3 regions of the Paenibacillus sp. LS-5 genome follow, and region 2 is predicted to be linked to each of the others. Evidence: riboswitches for the same ligand, from Rfam matches in the RefSeq annotation. Region 2 holds a riboswitch; each other region holds the start of a gene.
The links. Region 2 has a riboswitch for cyclic di-GMP ahead of AC0MA3_RS18510 (thiamine pyrophosphate-binding protein). Riboswitches for the same ligand answer to the same signal wherever they lie in the genome.

Region 1 (8,034 bases), on a different contig from region 2:
TCCGATATTCAGCGCGTTAAAGCTGACCGTTTGAGGATTCCTCGAGTTAGTTATTGTTTTGACATCTCTGGGAGATGTCTCTGAATCTACATAATAAGCCAGCTGCAATGAATCACTATCCGGGTCTGTAACCTTGACTGTGGGAATAAACCCAGTATTTAAATCACTCAGCATTTGACCTGATGTAGGACTCAGAACTTCAAGTGTTGGCATCTGCTGAATTTGATCAAAAATACTGGTAAGGCTCGTACTGAAATTGCTGTTAAGATCGAGATACATCCCTCCCGTATTGCTGGATAGCTGCTCGAACTGGGGCCTAATGTAGTCAATCCCTATAGTGGACAGTGTAATTTGCATACTTCTCAAGTAATCGATGGTGCCCGGTACACTGTATCCATTGTTACTTGTTACAACTTCATCACCGATCAGAATAAAGTATTTCTTGGCGTTGACATCAAAAGGATAGGTCTGGGCGGCCTGCATAATGGCGTCCAGTCCATTTTCTACTCCCCCCTCAGTCCAAATAGAGCCAACCTGATTCTTAAAAACATCCACGTTGCTGGTCAAATCATACTGCTGCACAGCATCTTCATATACAACTAAGCCAAGACGATATGATATTCCGCGGGCCGCAAGTCTATTGGCAAAATCATTAACATTATTTTTGACAGCAGCAAATGAAGGATCCATACTGCCTGATTTATCAATGATAAATACGATATCGACACTGCTTCTGGCGAACGCCTTCGGAGGAAATGCGGCAGCCGAAAATAGAAGCAGCAAGCACAGAATCCATGATAAACGCTTCAATTGTTCCACTCCTTCATAGACAGCTATTCAACTACATAAGTGATGCTGGAAGAATTATTCGATTTGGCAAGAAATCGTATCCCATTAACAAACGTTGAGCCGGAGTTAGTCACAGTGATCACAATCTTGCCCGGAATAACGCTCCTAATGCTCATTCCAGCAGTAGGTACAGGCCCGGCAGTTAATTCAGCTGCCGGAGTTACCGTACTCAGATCCAATACTTCTACTTCGTTAGGATTATAGCTAATCGTAATTACGGATCCTTCAGGCCCACTCTTCGGGGGTGCGACAACAACAAAATTAAAAATGTTGTCTTTACCAACGTTGGCTATCAGTTCTGTGATAGTCTTTTTTTGAAGAGGATCAGACCATTCGTTATTTTGACCATCACTATGCGCTCTAACTCTGTAGCTGTGAATGGTGTTAGATCTCAGATTTTTATGCGTATAAGTGGTAGATGAGATTCCCTGAACGATAACGCCGTCAATCTCAAGATCATAACTGCTGACCCCTGCTACGGAAGTCCATTCCAGTAGGATAGAATTTGTCGTCGCAGTAGACGATATGAATTTGACGATTTTCGAGGTAGTCTTTACGGTAACAGATTCACTCCAGCCACTCTGTGCCGTTGTGTTTTTCGCACGTACCCGGAAGGTACACGACTCCCCGGAAGGTAAATTATGATGTACATAAGTTGTTTCTGAGCCATTGTCTGTTACTACTCCGTTAATCTCCACATCATAACCTGTCGCTCCCTCAACCTCATTCCATCTGATTGAGATCTTGTCACTGTAAGGAATAGCTTCTTTGATAACAGGAATACCAAGGCCAACTGTCTGAGTCAAAACTCTGCTCCAGGCCCCTGTCACGCGATCGTTTTTAGCTCTGACCCGATAGACATGAATCGAGTTAGGCGCCAATCCTTCATGGGTATAACTTGTCGCAGCACCGGCGTCAACAATTTCTCCATCGACAGCTACCTCATAGCTGGTAGCACCAACCACTGGATCCCAGGCAAGGGTGATAGAATTCATCTTAATTGTAAATACAAAATTTTCAGGAATCCCAAGCAAGGTCACAGCTGTAACCTTCTCGCTCCAGAGACTGACTCCAGCCTTACTTCTAGCTCTAACCCGATACTTGTGTTCAGTATGTGGCTCAAGTCCTGCATGAACATAGGAAAGATCAAGACCAAGATGAACAATCTGCCCATCCGCCTCCACATCATAGCCAACAGCTCCAGTAACAGGATCCCAAGAAAGCTCTACCTGTGAAGCTGCAGCTACAGCTTTTACGTTCACGGGGAAATCAGCAAGAGTAGTACTCACGACCCTTTCGCTCCACTCACCGGTCACAGATCCGCTTACTGCGCGCACCTTGTATGTGTGTTCTGTATTTGAGGACAGCCCTTGATGCATAAAGCTTGTGTTCATATTGTTATCCTTGATAGCACCGTCCACTTCAATATCATAACGGGTTGCCCCTACCACTGGCTCCCAATTAACAACGATACGGTCACGTTCGGCAGTGGCTTGTACGTTATGAGGTATGGAAGGCAGCGTTACTACAGTAATTACGCCGCTCCACTCACTGTTGCCTAAGGCACTGCCGGAACGTACCCGGTAGGTATGGCTTGTATTAGGCTGGAGGTTTGCATGCTTGTATTCAGTTCCGGACGTCTTAATTGATGTTCCATCAACTTCAAGATCGTACCACTGGGCTCCTGATACGGAATCCCAGCTGACATCAATATAGGTATCCTTCGCAAAGGCTTGAAGACCGCCGGACGTTCCCGGTAGTGTCGTTCTGGCAACCACATCACTCCAGCCACCGGGACCACTTAAGTTAACCGCCCTTACCTTGTATGCTCTCTGCATATTCGGGTTCAGGCCTTTTTCAACATACACAGTAGAATTCCCGTTATTTACGATCGTCCCGTTCGATTCAATCTGATAGTACTTAGCTCCGGTTACAGAATCCCACTCCAGCCGGATTTGATTACTCGTTGAAGTTAGCTGCAGATTGTCAGGTACTCCTGGGAGAGACCATTTCTCGTGGAGGACAGACCATTCCCCGTGTATAGTTCCAGCGTTTGCTCTTACACGGTAAGTATGGAGTGTACCGGAATCGAGAGGCGCATGAGTATAGTCATTTTGATTGCCTAAAACGACGACCTTGCCATCCGCTTCCACTTCATAACCTTCTGCATTAAATGAAGGTGTCCAATTCAGACTTATATCTGATGCAGACGGGGAAAATGAAAGCTCAGGTACTGCAAATGGACTTAATTGCCCCTGAGGAATTACTTCTTCCGGAACGGAGCTGGTCATCCATGAGAGAGTAGCTTGCGGCTGATTGTTGTCGCTCTCAAATTCCATGCGGATATTATAGAACTGCCCCTTTTCCAGCCTAATTTCTCCCTGCTGAGAGCTATTTCCCTGCTGCCCCCATGCGTCAATCAAGAGCTCATCGTTAATCCATAGACGAATTCCGCCATTGGTACGGCTTATAAATTCGTACAATTCGGACGTATAGGCTAATACTTGTCCAGTCCAACGAACAGAGACGCCCGAAGCAGGAAAATTGACCGGCAGCTTACCTTCAAGATTAATATTGGCATCTAGCAACGTCTTATTAGATCCGGTAAACTCTTTCCCGGCGAAGTATTCTGATTTCAGCCCATAGGGAGCATATTTAAATTTAGTCTGGCCACCACTGCCTCCAGATTTAACGGTAGGTTTCTGGTTAGAGGTTATGTCCCCCCCAATTGCCCATATGCCTGAGGTAACAATATTTAAATGATTATTCACACTGACATCCTTGCTGACGAAAAAGTCACCTGAAGCGATCCTGATATTGGCAGTACTGTTGTTGGATATTAGATCACCGACTAGCATCTCTTCTTCAATGTTCATATCAATTTTTGTATTAATGTGCAGACTGTCCTCAACAATTAACCGGCGAGCATTAATTCCAAGGTCACCGTTATTAAAAATCAGACTGCCTACTACAATTTCATCCGCCACTTTCAGGTTTGAATCGTTATTTAGATGTAAGGTACCTGTTACTCTCAGGCTAGCTCCTGGAGAGAAATTGGTATGATCTAACGGAAGAATAACTATTTGAGCTCCAGTATTGGCATTGAAATTCCCTTTTACGATAAGTGTCCCATATACTGTAATGGTGATACTTGAGTTAGTATTAATTCCGTCTGTTACCAGAAAGACGGGGTGAGTAGGAGAACCAAATGTTACTGATTTATCCAGATTCAGCTGTCCCGTACGAATTATAGCTTCAGGGTCCGTACTGCTGTTAATCGCATTAATCAGTGCATCGGCATCACTGGTCACACTGATTGCATTTTTTTCATATGGGGCCCACTTGGCCTGCATCTCATTTAGTTGACTAGTCATATAGCTTTGAATCACAGGTTGTATGCCAGGGACGTGAATTGCCGGGACCATATTATGCTCATTCCGCTGAATACCGGACAGAATCACCTGATCACTTTCGATTTCATTTCCTTCAACCGGTAAAGCAATCTGGGGTGGTACCATCTGGCGTACAGCCTTGGTAGATAATCCAGGAGAGATTTCTATGTATTGCAATGCGGTAGTTGCAGCAGAATCACCCACGCTTAATGTCAGCTTTCCATCTTTAACTTCAGTAGTATGACTGGCCAGAAAAGACCCTTTTGCAGGAACGGATATTTTATCCAAAATGGTAGTGTTCTCCACGTGCATAACATTCAGACTATCCCTTCCTTCATCTCCAACTGCTACAGTAAGATCATAGGTCCCATTAGGTAGTTCAATCTCCCAAATGGAATCAGGCTGTAAACGTATAAAGGAATTTTCTAGTGGCGTCCCATATGTACTATAAACAACCGATGTTACAGACTGCTCCTTTGACCAGCCGTAACTAAATCCATTTCGTACTCCGTATAACTCGCCGTAATCGGGTAAATAGCCTTTGGTTTCCTCGGCTCCCTGGTACAGGAAATCTACTTTAAGTGACGGTAATGCAGTGACCTTCACGCCCGCAGCTGATATATCCCTCCATGGAATAACCAGTTGCAGGATAAGTGCAAGGCACAGAAAGACCAGTGCCTTAGAGTTGAAGCTTTTCATCGTAAATCCCCCCAGTTTTTAGACACAAAAAAACAAGCCAATTAGGCAACCCGGCTGCCATAACACTGTCTTACGACGAAGGTCCTAGGCCCGTGGCTTTGCGTCCCCGCCTTTCGGTCGGGTTTGCTATTGTCTTTTGCTTGCATTTGTTTACCAAAAGTATGTATGTCCGTAATATTCGTATCTTACAACATATAAATTTTTCCTACAATTATATTTTTATGTTTTTATTAATATTTATTCTTCTAACTCCTATCAAAAACTTAATTTCCTTCATCTGTATCTAATATAATAAAGGCGTTGAAATCATAACACCCTCACCTTATGAAAAAGATGAATCCAGAAAAAAAAGACTACCTTTTCAGAAAAAGGTAGTCTTTTTTTCTCTTTAATTTGATATGACTCAACGATCTACCCTCAAAAAGCAGGCAACGCGATATCTGCGTACTTGTCCTCCAGGAACTTCTTCACTTCCGGGCCGCTGATGCGTTTGGCCAGCTTTTGAATAGCGTCGGAGTCTTTGTTGTCCTCACGTGCCACCAGTGTAATGGTGAACTCGGAATCTTCACCTTCGGTGATCAGCGCATCTTTCTTCGGTGTCAGTCCAAGCGGACTGGCATAAGCAGGGGTCATGGCCACCAGATCGGCATCATCCAGCATGCGGGCCAGCATCAGCAGGTCAACTTCCTCGAACTTAAATTTTTTGGTGTTCTCGGTGATGTCGGCCTGGGTGGCTTGAATGCCCACGCCTTCCTTCAGCTTGATCAGTCCGGCCTTAGCGAACATTTGCAGTGAACGCCCAATGTTGGAGGGGTCATTCGCCATAACCAGCGTCGCGCCTTCCGGCAGGTCGGCAATAGCCTTGTAGCGCTTGGAGTATCCACCGTAGATCGCATCATATACCGGTTGAACCGGAACTAGCTTGGAACCTTTGCTCGCATTGAACTGCTCCATGTAGGGTACGTGCTGGAAGAAGTTCGCATCCACTTCCTTATTCGCCAATGCCTCATTTGGCTGCACATTGTCGGACAGGATGACGATCTCCATATCCACTCCGTCTTCCTTCAGCAGCGGCTTCACGATGTCAAGAATATCAGTCATCGGCGGGATGAGCGAGGCTACTTTAATTTTCACAGGCTCGGCGTTAGCTGTTGCCGGTGTGGTTGCTGCCGGTGTATTTCCGGCCTCCTTGTTGTTTCCACAGCCTGCGGCAATCATGACCAGTACGAGCAGCATAAGCGTATATTTCAATGTTTTTTTCATTTGTGCAATGAACCCCCATGTTTATATTTGTTATTATCTTACTTCAGCGACTTCCCGGTCTCTCAGCGTTTATCCAGCAGCCTTGCCAGTGTACTTCCTGCATACTGGATGATCTGCACCAGCAGTATCATCACCAGAATCGCATAGACCATTACCGCCGTCTCAAAACGTTGGTACCCGTAGCGGATGGCGAAATCGCCAACCCCTCCTCCGCCGACTACTCCCATCACTGTTGAAAATGAAATGAAGCTGATCGTCGAAGCCGTCAGTCCCAGCACGAGCCCCGAACGGGCTTCCATATACAGGAACCTGAAGATCAGACCCGGCTTCGATGCCCCCATAGACAATGCGGCCTCAATTGTGCCCTTGGGAACCTCCAGCAAAGACTGCTCCACCAGCCGTGAATAATAGGCGATAGCGACGATAGACAGCGGTACGGTTGCCGCCATAGTACCGATGGCCGTACCCACTAATAAGCGGGTGAAAGGAATCAGCGCCACCACCAGCAGTAGGAACGGAAAGGAACGGATGACATTGACGATACTGTTCAGAACGAGCGACAGCGTCTTGTTCTCATAGAGCTGGCCCTTGCGGCAAAAGTATAAAACAGTCCCCAGCGGAAGCCCCAGCAGCACTGCCGCACCTACCGAAATCCCGACCATCACAAACGTTTCCCCGATGGACTGCCACATCTGATCCTGGTATTTCAGCATATTCTCAAGCATGCGCTTCCCCCGCTTTGCCCGTAATCCGTTCACGGTAACTTCCCGTGTGGTCTTCCGGTGCAAGGAACTTGCCGTCTTCCCGGGAGAAGGTATCGACGATGCGTCCGCCTTCCATGACGGATACATCGGTGCAGATTCTCCGGACGACATCGAGCTCATGGGTAACGATGATTACCGTGACCCCCATCACGTCATTGATATGCTGGAGCACGCCCAGTATATCTGCTGTTGTCCCTGGGTCCAGTGCAGAGGTCGGCTCGTCGCAGAGCAGGAGCTTCGGGCTGTTCGCTAGCGCGCGGGCGATGGCCACCCGCTGCCGTTGTCCTCCGCTCAGCTGGGCAGGGTACTGGTCTGCTTTGTCCGCAAGCCCCACGAACTTCAGGCATTCCTGCACCCGATCCATCCGCCCGCTCCGCGGCATTCCAGCCAGCGCCAGCGGAATGGCAACGTTCCGTCTGACGGTGGCATTGCCCACCAGATTATACTGCTGGAAGATCATGCCGATCTTCTGCCGTTCCTGACGCAGCAGCTTCTCCGGCATTTCTGTCAGCAGTCTGCCTTCTACTGACACAGTACCTTCATCCGGACGCTCCAGCAGATTCATGAGCCGTAGCAGTGTAGATTTCCCTGCCCCGCTGGCTCCGATAATGCCGTGGATGGCCCCCGCCCGCACTTCGAGCGAGACCTTATCCACTGCAAGGTAGCGCCCTTCCTTTAGATCAAAGCTTTTGCTTACTCCGCTCAGAGATAGAATATGAAGCCCTCCTTTCAGGCTGCCCGGACTTAAGCCCTTGTTCCCAATAAGTGTATTACTATTATTTAAAAACTGTTTTATTAAAAATCTCTTTAAATAATAAGGTATTTTCTTCGCTGTGTCATCATTTATCTGAAAATGCTATATCAAGGTCATGTAAGCATGGCCCCATTAAGGAGGCTGTCCTCCTGTCTCCAATGATTCACTAAGCAGTCTCTTTGCATACATGAGGTGAAGCCGTCTCTGGCAATCTAGTGCTCAAGGTCCTACAGCTACGCATGCAAAAAAACACCGCTGACCTAGGTCAGCGATGTCTCAATACAGCTTATAGCTCAGCTATTCAAGCTGGCCA
Region 2 (8,034 bases):
AAAACTTTCCTGGGTGTAGAACTACGCGGCAAAACCCTTGGTGTACTTGGTATGGGCCGGATCGGCAGTGAAGTGGCTAAACGTGCCAAAGCCTTCGGTATGAATATCCTTGCCTATGACCCGTTCCTGACCGCTGACCGCGCGGAAAAGCTGGAAGTGAAGCTGGCTTCGGTAGACGATATCGTACGCGGTGCGGATTTCATCACTGTTCATACTCCGCTTACCCCGGAGACCCGCCATATGATCTCCGGTCCGCAATTCGAAGTCATGAAAAAAGGAATGCGCATCATCAACTGTGCCCGCGGTGGTGTTATTGATGAAATGGCGCTGGTTGAAGCCATTGACAGCGGCATTGTAGCTGGTGCAGCTTTCGACGTATTCGAGAAGGAGCCGCCGCAGGCTGATCATCCGTTCCTTTCCCATCCCAAAATCATCGTAACACCTCACCTCGGTGCTTCCACCGTAGAAGCCCAGGAGAACGTTGCTATCGACGTATCGGAGCAGGTGCTGCATATTCTGCGCAATGAGCCATTCATCAACGCTGTGAACATCCCTCCTGTCGCTCCTAGCGTGATGAACAAACTTCAGCCTTACTTCACACTTGGTGAAAAGCTGGGCAGCTTCGCCACCCAGCTTACCGATGGCGCGATCCGCGAAATCCAAGTGGAGTATGCCGGTGATCTCTCCGATGTAGATACACAGCCCCTAACCCGCTATATAGTCAAAGGGGTACTTTCCCGTCACTTTGGAACGGATGTGAACATCGTTAATTCGATGCATCTGGCCAAAACCCATGACGTGAATGTTGTTGCAACACAGGCATCCAAGACGAAGGGTTTCACCAACCTCATCACCGTTACACTGAAAGCCGATCCTGATGAAGAGCGTCTGGTGGCAGGAACACTGTTACAGGGTTATGGGGAACGAATCGTACAGGTTAACAAGTTCCCGGTCGATATCGCTCCAGAAGGCCATCAGATTGTGATTTCACATAACGATAAACCGGGTATCATCGGTGCTGTCGGTACATTGCTTGGGGAAAATGACGTCAATATCGCCTCCATGCAGGTAGGACGTAAAATCGTTGGTGGTGCAGCGATCATGCTGCTTACCGTCGATAAGGCGGTTCCTCAGGCCGTTCTGGTGAAGCTGGCAGGACTGCCAGAGATCAATACTGCGGAAGAAATCATTTTACTGTAAAAAGTCTCTGAATAGACGCTCTTTGGAACGCTTGCATACGCCTGCTGTTCCAAGGAGCGTTTTTCTATTTCGGTCGTTGCCTGTGAGCCGGATGAACTAGTGATAACAAACTTGTCTATTTGTAAGAATGATTACATTATATGAAGCAACGCTTTCAATATTAATGCCCGAAAGACCTATAAGAGCATTTTTATGTCAGTTCTTACAATAGACCTCCCCCATGAAAACGCCTATAATATTACAATAACCAACATTATTTTAGGGGGAACTTTTTATGATGGAATGGATGAACAAGCTTCCGTTAAAACAGAGAATTATTGCCGGTTGTTACCTGGTTGCCGCTTTATTCGCTGTCCCTGTATTAATCATGTTTATAGCAATGGGCAAGATGCTTATCGGCATTATCATGGTAGTGGTCTTGGCTGGACTGACTCTCCCTCTCGCACGCTTTATTGAGAGAACGCTTACATCCTCTTTTGACGACATTTCCAACGTAACTCATACGATTGCCAAAGGGGATTTTACAACCCGGGCAGATGAGAACGGTTCCATGGGTGAGGTCAGCCGTTCCTTTAATATAATGATCGACAAGCTAAAAAAAATCCTTACCGAAGCCTCACAGATTACCCGTCAGGTTATGGATGCCAGCCGCGGGATTGAAGACAAGAATCAAAATCTGAAGATTGTAATGGCCCAGGTCTCCTCCTCTTCCAACGAGCTGGCTCTTGGCGCCAATGAAATCTCCGTAGACATTGCCGAAATGACTGAATCTATCAAGGACATCGAAACCAAGGTTTCGAATTATACTAGCTCTACTAAAGAAATGAATAGACGTTCCGTACATACGCTGGAATTAGTGGAGAAAGGCCGCCTATCTGTTGATACTCAAGCAGAAGGCATGCGTAAAAATATACAAGCTACCCAGAAAGTCGCCGACACGATCGAAGCCTTATCACATAATGCCCAGGGGATCACGATGATCACCAAAACCATTACAGAAATCGCCGAGCAGACCAACCTGCTTTCACTCAATGCATCGATCGAAGCTGCACGCGCCGGTGAACATGGCCGAGGCTTCGCTGTGGTGGCCCAAGAAGTACGAAAGCTTGCCGAAGAATCCACAGCCTCTACCAAAGAAGTATTCAGTCTGGTACGCAGCATTGAGAGCGATATCAAACAAGCGATCGAGAATATTGCTATCAATGAGGAAGTCGTACAAGTGCAAAATGAAATGATCCTTGAAACGGCTAATATTTTTGCCCAGATTGTCCAAAGCGTCCAGTACATAACCGAACAAATTGCTTCTTTTTCCTCCGAGAGCGACCTGATGCTGGAAAGTGCCCTGAAAATTTCCGGAGCAATCGAAAATATTTCTGCGATTACTGAAGAAACTGCGGCAGGAACCCAGGAGGTGTCGGCAGCAATGAACGAACAAATTAATGCGCTGCAATCCGTTGCCGAAGAAACCGAAAAAATGACCCAAGCTGTATTCCAACTCCAGAAAACGATCCATATTTTCAAATTCTAATTCCTTTCCACTTGTGCCGCTTCTAATGAAGCGGTATTTTTTTGTTCACAAAATGCTCGATGTTGATTTCATAAAAATCAGTTTTTTGACAGCAGTTCGAACCGGTAATGGTTTTGCACTTCCTTACACAGGTTTTAGTGAAAGCTACAAATCTGTAAAGAGTTGGATCCAAACGACATCTCGTTCTTAAGTCTTATTAAACTATTAACAATGAGACTCCGCCTAATCATTTCAGTCCATAAAGCCTTATCCCGATAATTAATTAGTTCTATAAACCTACACTCATTTAATTCTGATTTTCTATCACAATTTGTATTTTTAAGATTTTCTTAAATTTTATTTTAGGATAGTTTCCGATTACCTACTCTCTCTTGCACTACATTTTACAATTCACATGGATTGTAAATTTCGTCAAAAACTGAGTTTTTCGGGACAAATATATTGACAAAAGAGGAGTCAGAAATATATTGTAAAGTAAAATTATACATTTTTTATTACCACATATCGGCAAAATTCTCCGAAAGGGAATGACGCAAAGCCATGGATCTACAGTCTCATTTTTATGGGACCATGACAGCCAGGTTGCTGAACAACCGAACGTTAGGGAAACCTCGTTCTTAATGGTTATTCAATGCAGCCGGCCTGTACTCTCTTGAGTACAGGTTTTCTATTTTACTAAATATAAAACATTGGGTGGGTGGATTCTCTGAAAACAGTCGCAGATTATATGGCTGAGGCACTAAAAAACCTTGGTGTAACACATTCTTTTGGCATAATCGGCAAGTCTATTTGTCCTGTAGTTCTGAAAATGGTTGACTATGGGATTGAATTTATTCCCGGTAGACATGAAGCGAGCTCCGGGTTCGAAGCAGCAGGCTATGCTCTTAAAACTGGCAGACTAGGTGTGGCTTTTGGGACCTCCGGTCCAGGAGGAACTAATCTTCTTACTGCAGCAGCACATGCTAAGGCGAATAATCTGCCAGTGCTGTTCATTACAGGACATCAATCTATCAAGGAACTGGGAATCCCCCAGTGCCAGGATTCTTCTTCCTATCTGGCCGATCTGGCGGACATGTTCAAACCCGCTACACTCTTCAGTAAGCTAGTGGAACGCGGCGATCATTTCGGCACCCTTTTTAATCATGCCGTTTCCATTGCCTTGGGCGGACAGCGTGGACCGGTCCATTTGTGCATCCCGTTTGATGTTCAAACAGAAATGTTGGAAGAATGCCGGATAGTGATCCCTGAGCGCGAACATCTTGTTAATACCGCTAATTTTGAACGTGTAATTTCAGCAATCAATGCTTCCAGTCATCCGCTGATTATTGCAGGCAAAGGGGTTAACCGTTCTCTTGCACACCAAGAGCTCATTCAGCTGGCAGAAACCTTTAACATCCCTGTCGTTACTTCACCAGGTGGCAAAGGTGCAGTTCCTTGGGACCACCCGTTGTATCATGGACCGATTGGTGTTGGCGGATGCAAGCATGGTGATGATCTATTGAACCGCAGTGATCTGTACATTGTGCTTGGTTCACGACTGAGTGATATGACCATATGCAATCTAAAGGCTGAAAACCACCCGAAAACACTGATCCAATTTGATGTAGATCCTACCTTTGTAGGGAAAATCCTAACTTCAGAGACCCTCTCAATCGGCGGAGATTTGCGCGACAATTTAGCTTATTATCTTCAAATTTTAGATACTGCTGCTATAAAAAAACACGTAACAGAAGCCGATGTTCATTATGTGGAAGAGCTGCCTGTTCTCTCCAAGCTGTCTCTCGCCTCAGTTATGAGCACCTTAAGCGATTTGATACCTTACAACAACACTGTGTTTGTGGATGACGGCAGCCATGGCTTTAACGCCGTGAAATGGTACAACGTGAAAAAACCAGGCAGCTTTGTCTTTGATGCTTATTTTGCCTGCATGGGCAACTCTATTGGCATGGCGATTGGTGCTAAGGTGGCAGCCCCTGAAGAAACGATCGTATGCATTACCGGGGATGGCTGCTTCATGATGCTCGGTACGGAAATCAACACCGCAGTGTGCAAGAATATTCCGGTAATCTTCATCGTGGTGAACAACATGCAGCTGGATATGGCGCTTAAAGGTATGCAAAAGACAACAGGCAGAATCGATGGTACGATCTTCGAAGTACCTATGGATGCCGTGAAATTCGCTGAATCCCTTGGAGCCACAGGCTACAAATGCGAGACTGCAGAACAATTCAACGATGCAATCCAAGCCGCAGTCGCATCGAACCGTGTAGCGGTCATTGAATTGCTGACCGACCGTGATGAAGTGCCTCCAACAGCTCATCGTGTGTTGAATCTCAATTAAAATTACAGCGACGTCAAGAATCATTTCTCTCATGATAGATCCTTGACGCTCATCAGAATGCAGGAGGCTTGTCCGTGGAAAACAACATTAACAGTGGACTTAAACATTTTTCCAACCTATCCGGGGACTATGGTGCCAAGGCGCTTGCGCCTATTAAGGAGCATTTTCCCGAACTGGCCGAGTACATCATGGGCAACGCCTACGGCGACATTTTTCAACGCACAACGATTGGTTCTGACTGGAAGGAAATCGCCGTCATATCGTCTTTGATTACTATGGGCCAATTCGAGCAGCTTGGAGTCCATTATGTGATGGCGCTCAGCGTCGGAATGACTGTGGATCAGATCAAAGGCATCTTACTGCATTTGGTGCCGGTAATCGGTGCTCCAAGAGTCATTTCAGCTTTTAATGTGCTGCTTGCAACCCTTGAAGAAATCCAATAATTGCTTTGTAAACAATTTTATACAAAGTTCGACTTTTTTCTTGCAAATATGTTAAAAATATGATTCTATTAGAGGGAAAATGTCCCAAAATTAAGTATTCATGTCGAAATAAGGCGTGGGATTATAGGTTTCGGGATTTATTCTGTTATACACATTTATTTTTTGGGAGAGATGAGCAAATGGGTAAATTTATTTTGAAAACCGATTCTGTAAACAAAGTCATTAATATTGAATTAGAAGGAACCTTCTCCAATGAGGATGGTCTCAAATCGATTCAAGCTTACCAGCAGACCATTAACCCTATTACGCCTTCAGAATACGCGCTGCAAATTGACTGCAGAAAGCTGAATGTTACTTCTCCTGATGTTGTGCCTTTGCTTGAAGGCTGCTTCATTATGTTCAAATCGGATGGTTTTGAAAAAGTAAACATGACTCTTGAAAACAACCCCATTCTAAAAATGCAGCTCGCGCGTCTGGGCCGCAAGGCTGGACTTGAAAACTTGGAGATCACTTCAACTGTTTAATCATAAATATTGTTCATCGCCAGCAACTCGAACGAGGGCTGACAAGCAAGTCTAGTACGAAGTTGGAGACGGGAAGAAGCGCTCATAAACTTTTAGGAGGATTACCATGGCCGGGATACGAATTAAGGATATTGATATCTATCATCCAAGCAAAAAGATTGGCAACGACTTTTTCATACAGCATTTTGACGAAAAAGGTATTGATATCCGTGGACTCCTGACAGCACTTGGCCGTGAAAACCGCTATAGCATCGACAGCAATGAAGAGAATTCTCTGACCATGGCTTTCGAAGCAGCAAGCAACGTTCTGGACAAGACCGGGCTTACCGGGGCTGACATCGACCTGATTGCATATGCCAGTCAGACTCCTGAATACATCTTCCCGACGAACTCACTCATGATTCACCGTTTAATCGGTGGCGCATCCCACGCGATCTGCATCGATAGCAATGCCAACTGTGCGGGTATGACCGCCTCGGTAGAACAGGTAAGCCGTCAAATGATGGCCAACCCAAGAATCCGACGTGCACTGGTAATCGGTTCAGACCACGTTGCTCCGCATGCGGATAAAAACGATCCTGTCTACTATGCCAACTTTGGTGATGCTGCTGCTGCCGTTATTCTGGAGCGGGATGAGAACTCCGTAGGCTTCATTGATTCTATTTACCAGACTGACACTTGTGTCTATGGCAACTCGATGTTTCCTGCAGAAGGTTTAGCTAACCTCGGACGTGGTGGTGTAGGTGCCGGAGAGTTCAATGTGAAGTTCATACCTTTCGACGACTCCATTTGTGTGGATGCTGCCTCTGAATCAATCAATACATTGCTAAGCAATAATGAGATTGCTCCCGAGTCCATCAAAGCTGCCTGCTTCTCACAGCTGTCCCTCCCTAATATTCGCGCCGTATCCGACAAAACAGGCATCGACAACGATGTAGCGGTCTACATCGGCGATGAATTCGGCTATACTTCGACAAGCAGTCCTTTTGTAGCCCTGCACAAAGCAGTGACTACTGGAATGATTGAACGCGGTGACAAAATCCTCTTCTGGACCGTTGGCGCAGGCTGGCAGAACGTAGCTTTTGTAATGGAATACTAAGCCCTCATTCGTGTGGATACCAAAAATGGCCCGTAAGCAGATTCTCTGCTTGCGGGCCATTTGCTATAAGTTCACATATAAATTCAGTACCTCAGCTCAGTGAGCTTTCCTATCTGCATTAACGGTGCCCTTCGTGCTTCTCCCAGCCCATCGTTCGCGATACAGCATCCTGCCAGGCATGGTAGCGGAGTTCCCGTTCTGCTGACTCCATGGAAGGGGAGAATACTTTCTCAGCCTTATTGAAGCTCTCAAGCTGTTCCCTGCTCCAAATTCCTGAAGTCAGACCGGCCAGCAGTGCTGCTCCAAGTGCTGTAGTCTCTGCATACATGGTACGTGTAACCTCACTACCGAGAATGTCCGCTTGAAATTGCATGAGCAGATCATTGCGCACTGCGCCGCCATCAACCATAAGTCCTGTGAGCGGCATACCTGCATCCTTTTCCATAGCACCGATTACATCTCTTGTCTGAAATGCAAGAGACTCCAGGGTGGCCCGGACCAGATGGCCTGCCGTAGTGCCCCGCGTCAGACCGAAGACCGCCCCGCGGGCATACATGTCCCAGTAAGGTGCTCCAAGTCCTGTAAAGGCAGGAACTACTACAACGCCTTCACTATCCTCTACTTCACCGGCTTTTCCCTCTGAGTCAGCAGGAGCTTCAATCAGTCCCAGCCCTTCATGCAGCCATTGTACCGCCGCTCCGGCTACGAACACACTACCTTCTAGTGCATAATACAATTCATCTCCCATGCCCCAGGCCACTGTTGTCAGCAGTCCATGGCTGGAGACTACAGCCTCGGTCCCGGTATTCATGAGGATAAAACAGCCGGTACCATAAGTATTCTTGGCACTGCCTGCTTCAAGACAGGTATGTCCGAATAAAGCAGCCTGCTGATCCCCA
Region 3 (8,034 bases), on a different contig from region 2:
CGCTTATTTGCTGGTTGGGGCTTATTTCGTGGTCATCCTGCCGTATATGTATCAGGGCATCCGCAACAGTCTGCTGAGCGTATCTGCCGTAGAGCTGCTGAATGCCGCCGAACTGCTTGGGGCCCCGAGACGTAAGGCTTTTGTGAATGTGATTCTGCCGAATATCTGGCCTGGAGTCATGGTCTCCGCGCTGCTGTCCTTCTCCGTGCTGTTCGGGGAGTTCGTGTTGACAAATATGCTGGTGGGCGGCCATATCCAGACGATTCAGGTCTATTTGTACCAGCGTGTGGGTGAAAGCGGACATCTGGCCAGCGCGATAGCCATTTCCTATTTTGTGTTTATTCTGCTGCTGTCGGCCGTGCTGATGAAGCTTGGAATGAAGATCAAAAGCCAGGCGAAATAAGACCTAGCGGCTGAAGGCCCACAATAAGGAGGGATCGGGGAATGAACGATTTTTTGAAGCTGCAGGGGGTCCGCAAAAGCTTCGGCGATTCGCCAGTATTAGCCGGCGTGGATCTTAACATTGCAGAGGGGGAGCTGGTCACGCTGCTGGGTCCTTCCGGATGCGGCAAAAGCACGCTCCTGCGCTGCATCGCCGGGCTGACCGAGCTGGATAGCGGCAGCATCCGGCTCTCGGACAAGGAGCTGACGAAGCTGCCGCCGCGCAGCAGGGATGTGGGCATGGTGTTCCAATCCTATGCGCTGTTCCCCAATCTGACCGTCAGTCAGAATGTGGAATATGGGATGCGCATGCGCGGCGTTGCTCCGGCGGCGCGGCGCAGCCGGTGCGAAGAGCTGCTGGCGCTGGTCGATCTCGAAGACAAGCGGGATGTCTATCCGCAGGCGCTGTCCGGCGGACAGCAGCAGCGGGTGGCGCTGGCCCGCTCGCTGGCCGTCCAGCCGAGGCTGCTGCTGCTGGACGAACCGCTCAGCGCGCTAGACGCCAAAATCCGCAAGAATCTGCGGGCGGAAATCCGCGATATTCAGCGGCGGCTCGGGATGACGACGCTGTTCGTCACCCACGACCAGGAGGAAGCGCTGATCCTCTCGGACCGGATCTGCATCATGAACCAGGGTCGCGTGGTGCAGGAAGGCTCCCCGGAGCAGCTGTACAAGGCGCCCCGCACAGAATTCGCTGCCCGGTTCATGGGCAGCTATAACGTACTCAGCCGGGCGGAGGCACTCGCGCTGTTCCGCAGAATTGACAGCCGTTCCGACCGTTTTGCGATCCGTCCCGAGGCTGTCATTCTGCTGCCGGAGGGTGAAGCAATTCAGGATGATGCGGACGGCATGTCCGATGTCCGCGGACATGTTATATCGGTGTCGGTTCTGGGCAATATTATCCGCGCCACTGTCGTGGCCGAGGGTATTAGCCTGACCGTAGACCTGCTCAATGACGGCCGCTGGCTGCGGGTACAGGAAGGGGATTCTGTAACTCTTCTGCTGGATCCTTCCCAACTGCTGCATCTGGAGCAGGAGGGGGCGTGAGAGGTAGGTAATGGTCGCCCCGCCCGCCCCGCCCATCGCCCGCCCGCTGCCTCGTCCATTACCCGTCAAGTCCCGTGCCGCGCGGCGGGCCCTATTCATGGTACAATGAGTAGGCGTTACAGAGGGATGTACAGGAAGGAGCAGTACCTTAATGGAAGCAACCGCACAAGATGTAGCGGAGTGGATGGTCAAGGAGATCCGTTTTACGGGAACCCTGCACCAGACCGCCGCGATAGAATATGTGAAGGCCAATTTTGGCGAGCAGTTTGTGTATGTGAATGAGAACGGGAATGCCTCGTTGTCCAAGGATGTGAAGAAGGCCTTCCGCAAGCTGCATGCCGGAAGAATTGCCTGGGACCGCGACGGATTCCTGTGGGCCTGGACCTGATAAAGGTCCCTATAGCCATCCTCACCTGAAGCAGTATGGCCCTTCAACAAGTATAGGAGCTGACATGAACCACATGCGGGCACTACTCCCCATGTGGTTTTTTTCTATATCCGTATCCCTAAATAAGGAAGGAATAGAATATCTTAATTTTACAGGAATAAATTCCGATAATTATAGAGTCCTATACATCTAAAGTCACAAATACATAAGGATAAAGGGACAGAAAACCGAGTTTGGAACAAAGGCAAACCCGTACGAAAGTCGGAGACGCAAAGCCACGGGCCTACTTCATCCGGGAAGGATGTTAGGGCAGCCGGGCCGCTCAAGGCACTTGGTTTTTTGGCGTGCCTATAAATAGCGCTGGGGGAGAGAAGTGAATGAGGTTTGCAAGGGAAATGAAGTTGTCGCGGTACATGGTGGCCGCAGTGGCGGTGGTATGCATGCTTGGCGGCCTGTTAAGCGGGGGGCTTGGCACGAAGCTGGCTTCGGCAGCCGGGACAGACCCGGGCAGAACGGACTACAGTGTATCCGGTGACCGGATTGTGTGGCTGGAAGCAGATGCGAACGGGGTCAAACAGGTGCACGTGCTAAGTCAAGCCAGCGGAACAAGTAAAGTGCTTACGACCGGTTCATCTGCCAAGGATGCGCCTTCTGTGGGCGGCAACACAGCCGTGTGGGCGGACAAGGGAACGGAGCCGGAATCCTCGCTCAACTGGGATATCTACACTGCGGATCTTGCAACAGGCACCCGTATCAAGCTTAACAAGCAGTCCGGCCCCTATGGGAATCCGACTACGGATGGTGTCGGCGTGGTCTGGTATGAGCGCAACAATTACGGCAGCATGATCTATCATGATCTGGCTACGGGCCTTGAAGCCGACTTAGGTGAGGGACGCTTTCCGGTACTGGCTGATGGGAATGTGGTGTATAAGAATGCCCGTGACGGGGGCCTTAGTCTGCTGGATTTAAGCAGTGGAGTTACACGCGCGCTGGTTAGTCTGGGCGGAGCGAATTACGTGGACTGGTTTGTTTTTAACGGAAATTATGTGCTCTTCAAGCAAAAGAACAGCACCTCCGGGAACAAGGTTGTGCTGCTGAATATCAACGATCTGACGGCTCAGCCTGTGGATCTCACAGAGATGAAATCCGGAGGAACAGATTATGCCTTTATGTCCATAGGTGAGAAGCGGGCTGTTTTTCAGGAAGACATGAACGGTACGGCTACACTTCATCAAGTAAACCTCTCAACCTATGCGGTAGAACGGCTGCCGGCGATAGAGACAGGGGCTAAGCTGATCGGCATAAGCGGCGATAAGCTGCTGTACAGCAGGAGTGATAACTATATAGGATCGGTTGATTTACAAGGGTCAACCACGACCGGTCCGGGAACAACTCCAAACACCGGTACGGGTTCGGCTACGGAAGTGAAGACCCCGGTAGTCACCGGAGCCAAGGACAGTCAAGTGATCGGCAGTGCTGGAGGTACCTTGTCTGTATTGGAAGGCTGGGCGCGGCTGGAGATTTCAGCAGGAACGTTCCCGGATCCTACCACGGTAAGCTTGGCTCAAGCAGAGCTGGATACGAAGGTACTGCTCGACGCAAACGGCAAAAAACTGCAAAAAGCAGGTTCCGTCTGGGAAGTGCAAGCCAGTAGCCCATTCCACATCCCGGCAAAGCTGGCGGTAAGATATCCGCACGAAGAGCCTTGGACGACAGCGCAGGAGAAGCTTGGAATCTACAGCTATGATCCGGCAAAGGGAAGCTGGAGCTATATTGGCGGTGTAACTGCGGCAGAGGAAGGCTATGTGCAGGCCAAGATTACAGCCTCCGGACTGTATGCGGTTATGCTGCGCGACATTGGGTTCACGGATCTGTCAGGCCACTGGGCACAGCAAGCCGTAGAGGTCCTGGCGGCCAGAGGAATTGTGAATGGAATGAATGGAGCCGTGTATGCGCCAAAAGGCATCCTGACCCGGGCTGAATTCACCAAACTGCTGGCAGCAGCGCTTCAATTACAGCCGGTGAAGCCGGATACAGCGACCTTCCGTGATGTTTCAGCTGCGAACTGGTCCTATGCGTATGTGGAGGCGGCAGCAAAGGCCGGAATCGTAACCGGAGAAGCCAGACTTTTTCAGGGCAATGATCCGCTGACCCGTGAACAGATGATGGTGATGCTGATGCGGGCGATTGACAGCACTACGGGAAGCCTGGCCGCTACTGCGGATTTGGATAAGCGTGAGGCTGGACTCGCCGGATTCAAGGACAATGGCAATATTAGCGCATGGGCACGGGAATCCGTAGCGGCTGCGGTCGGGAAGAAGCTGGTGCAGGGCAGCGGACAGCTTTTGAAGCCTAAGGATTCATCTACGCGAGCCGAAGCGGCAGTTATTATGTACAAGCTGCTGGCCGAGCTGAAATTACTATAACTTATAACGGATAGGAGATCAGTCTATGATATTTCGAACGATAACAAGGAAGTGGCGCAGCGGCAGCTTGAAGGCGCGAGTGAACCTCATGCTTGCGCTGCTGCTGGTCCTCTCATATCTCCCGGTTCTTCCGGGACTTACCAACCTCACATCCTCAGTCTTTGCCGCAACGAATATGCGGATTGAACCGAGTGAGCTTAACCCGGAATCTGGGAATAAAGCGGTCATCTCCTTCAGCTTTAATGCTGCGGATAACGGTCAAGACAAACATGAGACGAAGATTAACCTGTGTACTCCGCAAAAAGACGGCTCAGCCCCGATCCTCGGGGATCTGATTACGAGCGGTGTATATGACACGAAGCTGAACGGGGAATACATCGTTCACAAATATGAGTGGGATGGCAAGATCGGAGGCGTGCCCCTGGATGAAGGGCGCTACAACGTCTGCATCTCCCCTGCTGAATATAATGGAGTTGGCGTATATTACGGGCAAATTGCCAGCTTTGAAATTCTTGGCGGCGACGAAGTAGCGCCTCCGGCAGCATTGCAGATCAAACCAGCTGTCTCCGGTCAATCTGTAGTATCCGGGACTGCTGAGCCAGGATCTCTGCTTGAAGTGGAACTCTACTACCCATCCACTAGAGAGGACAAGCTGTTCTCCAATATTGCAGTCAACAGCGCAGGACAATGGAGCCAGCAGATCGGGATCAAGCTGGGGGAAGCCGCGCATATCACGGCGAGAGCGAAGAAAGCCGGTGAGGTCTCAGGGTATTCGGAGCCGCTTGCGGTATTGCGAGCGCCGGCCCCTGCTTTTTCAATCAGCTGGGAAGCTCTGGCGGCTTATTATTATAAGCTGGATACGGTTCAGGCCATGCAGGAAAAGGCGCAGGACATTGCCGTATTGAACCTGTCTGCGACCTCAGCGGGAACAATCAGCGGATTAACCTCCATTTTGCTGACTGATCCCCAGACGACCCGGGTTATCTCCAGCGGGGATCTGTCACAATTTACGGAAGCGGCCATCCGGGACCGGCTGCGGATTGTGAACCCGTCGGGACAGGCGCCGGTTGATCCGGCCCGGGGAGATTTTGTCTACTCGAGTGATTCGATCCGGCTGCAGGCATTGATGCCGCTGCAATTCGGACTGAGCTATCTGAGCCGTGATCCGTTCACAGGTGTCAGTGGCCTGGGATGGCATCATAGCTACGAATGGAAGCTGAACCCGCTGAGCAGCGGTAAGGTGGAGGTTAGGAGTCCGGACGGTTCGCTTTTTGAATATGTGCCTTTGTCCGGAGGAGATTATCTGACCCCGCGCGGGACCGACTGGACGCTAAGTGCGCCATCTGCAGGTGCCTACACCCTCACATCGCCTCAAGGTGATCGGTACCGGTTCAACACGGAGGGGCTGCTGCAATCGGTCACGGATTTGAACGGGAATACTATTACTCTTGCCTATCAGGGAACGAAGCTGGAAACGGTCAGTACCGCCGGGGCCTCTCTGAGCTTAAGTTATGATGGAGCAGGGAAGCTGACCGCTGTAACGGATATGGCCAGCCGGCAGATGTCCTTCCATTACAGTCCGGCAAGTGGAGACCTGATCTCCATTACAGATGTGGATGGTGCCACGACCCATCTAACCTATGATGGCAGCCATCACGTACTCAGCGTAACAGACCCCAAAGGGACTGCGGCGATGAGCGTAGCCTATGATGATCATCAGCGTGTGACCAGCTTTACCGACTTTTATGGGAATGCGAGTTCTTCCAGCTATGAAGGGCGAGTGGCTCCAGTGGTCCGGGGAGAAGAGCCTGATGAAGGTGTGACAGGGATTGACCCTGCGAACGGGCATGATATTCCCGACTCGGATGAAGTGATTCTATCCGGGACGATGAACAATCTCGCCCATGCACCGGCATACAAGATTGTTGAAGGACTGAAACCGCTCATAGCCGGCTATTTGGCTGGCAGTATCGGAACGATTGAGAGCAAGCGGAATGCTTATATTGCCTCTGCGGTTGCGGCTCCAGGCGGGATTGCTGACATTCAAAGTGCGATTGCGGCCAGCAGTGCTTCACCGGCAGTGGTCAGTTCGGGCCAGCTGAATGTGGAAGATAGTGTTACCTTCGGATCGCCCAGCAAGCCTGTAGTCCTGATCGTGGACGGGATGAATACGAATAAGGATATCACCGTGCGGGTATACGGCACATTGATCCTGAAGCAGGGACTGAATGCCAATACTAAGCTGGCGCTGGATGTGCAGAAGGTTCAAGGCTTATACGGTAATCTGTGGTCCGGGGGAACGATTCATCTCAACAATGATTCTTCCGTCAAGGTGGGAGATACGCTGCAGACGGGCAGTCTGACCTACAACAGCGGGGGGCTTACGATTGATGCCCAGCGGATCCTGATTGCCGGAGATTTATCGATCAACACTCGTGTAGAGATGAACATTGCCCAGGAAATGGTCGTTGGCGGGATTGTATCCAATAACCAGACGGCGAATTTGACAGTAACCGGTGGGGATCTGTTCGTTCGTGACAACGTAAGTGTCAACAATAATCTGAATGTACAGACCGGCGGCCTGTTCGTTCTTGGCGGAGATATGACTCCGAACCAGACACCTATCGTCCATACGGGAGTAGGGGCAGGCAAGACGATTTTGACCTATTCCCAAAGTGGTGCCGGCGTTGCGGGTTCCAGCCATGCTAGAGCGGTGAGTGCTGCCGGATTGGCTTCCTCGATTGCCACCACCGCGAATAAGACCACATGGACCAATGCGCTTCATCAGGATACGGCCTATGTGTGGAATAATCACTTCCAGGTTGCTCAGCGGCGGGCAGCCAATGGCTCTATTGTAAAATACAGCTATGACAGCAGCGACCGCGTAACCGCAATTACGGACGCTAACGGCAACAAAAGCAGATTAGCCTATGACGAGCGCGGGAATCAGACGCAGATGACGGACGGGAGTGGATACTCCTCACTTACCCGCTATAATGCGTTGAACAGACCGGTTGAAGAGATTGATGCTTTAGGCAACCGTTCTGCCTATGAATATGATACAGCAGGCAACCTTGTCAAAAGTACGGATGCCCTCGGCAGCACAGTCGCCATTATCAGGGACAGCAAGGGAGTTCCTGTCTCCATGACCGATGCGGAAGGCCATACCACGGCTTACACCAATGATGCCGACGGATTCGCCAAGGAGATCAAAGACCCAAGCGGATATACGACAATTATTGATCGTGATACCCTGCACCGGACCACTCAGGTCAAGGATGCGGACGGCAAGCTGCAGGCCGTCGGTTATGACAAGAAAGACCGTGCAGTTGCTGTCACCAATGCGCTGGACCAGACCCGCAGTGTCACCTATGATGCCAATGGCAATCCGGTGGAGCAGACCGATGAAGCTGGCACAAAGACCGTTAGCAATTACGAGGTGTACCGGATAAACGGCACAGAAGACGCACTTCAGCACAGCACCAGCCAAACTTATGATGCGCTTGGCCGCGTCATAGAAGAGAAGGACGAAGCCGGAGCAGTTACTTCTTACAGTTACGACAATGTGGGCCAATTGAAGGAAGTAACGAATGCTGCAGGTCAGACGAGCACATATACCTATGACGATAACGGAAATAGGCTCACCCAGACAGATGCTAAAGGCAATATTACCTCTTACACGTACAGCAAGCGCAATGAACTGCTGAGTGTAACCGATCCTCTTGGAGCCAA

Region 1: another riboswitch for cyclic di-GMP. It lies ahead of AC0MA3_RS13445 (fibronectin type III domain-containing protein); the one in region 2 lies ahead of AC0MA3_RS18510 (thiamine pyrophosphate-binding protein).
Region 3: another riboswitch for cyclic di-GMP. It lies ahead of AC0MA3_RS17265 (S-layer homology domain-containing protein); the one in region 2 lies ahead of AC0MA3_RS18510 (thiamine pyrophosphate-binding protein).

Annotation. Positions count from the first base shown of each region.
Region 1 covers NZ_JBWAVA010000007.1:202,395-210,428, forward strand. Annotated here, with positions in the region: gene AC0MA3_RS13440 (fibronectin type III domain-containing protein) at 1-810, opposite strand, end outside; gene AC0MA3_RS13445 (fibronectin type III domain-containing protein) at 834-4,940, opposite strand; cyclic di-GMP riboswitch class I at 4,982-5,078, opposite strand; gene AC0MA3_RS13450 (MetQ/NlpA family ABC transporter substrate-binding protein) at 5,358-6,203, opposite strand; gene AC0MA3_RS13455 (methionine ABC transporter permease) at 6,266-6,928, opposite strand; gene AC0MA3_RS13460 (methionine ABC transporter ATP-binding protein) at 6,921-7,682, opposite strand.
Region 2 covers NZ_JBWAVA010000013.1:84,702-92,735, reverse strand. Annotated here, with positions in the region: gene serA (phosphoglycerate dehydrogenase) at 1-1,200, shown strand, start outside; gene AC0MA3_RS18515 (methyl-accepting chemotaxis protein) at 1,478-2,728, shown strand; cyclic di-GMP riboswitch class I at 3,225-3,318, shown strand; gene AC0MA3_RS18510 (thiamine pyrophosphate-binding protein) at 3,426-5,069, shown strand; gene AC0MA3_RS18505 (carboxymuconolactone decarboxylase family protein) at 5,144-5,512, shown strand; gene AC0MA3_RS18500 (hypothetical protein) at 5,692-6,036, shown strand; gene AC0MA3_RS18495 (3-oxoacyl-[acyl-carrier-protein] synthase III C-terminal domain-containing protein) at 6,143-7,135, shown strand; gene glpK (glycerol kinase GlpK) at 7,254-8,034, opposite strand, start outside.
Region 3 covers NZ_JBWAVA010000011.1:196,511-204,544, forward strand. Annotated here, with positions in the region: gene AC0MA3_RS17250 (ABC transporter permease) at 1-403, shown strand, start outside; gene AC0MA3_RS17255 (ABC transporter ATP-binding protein) at 445-1,488, shown strand; gene AC0MA3_RS17260 (DUF6953 family protein) at 1,640-1,876, shown strand; cyclic di-GMP riboswitch class I at 2,110-2,202, shown strand; gene AC0MA3_RS17265 (S-layer homology domain-containing protein) at 2,254-4,302, shown strand; gene AC0MA3_RS17270 (DUF6531 domain-containing protein) at 4,328-8,034, shown strand, end outside.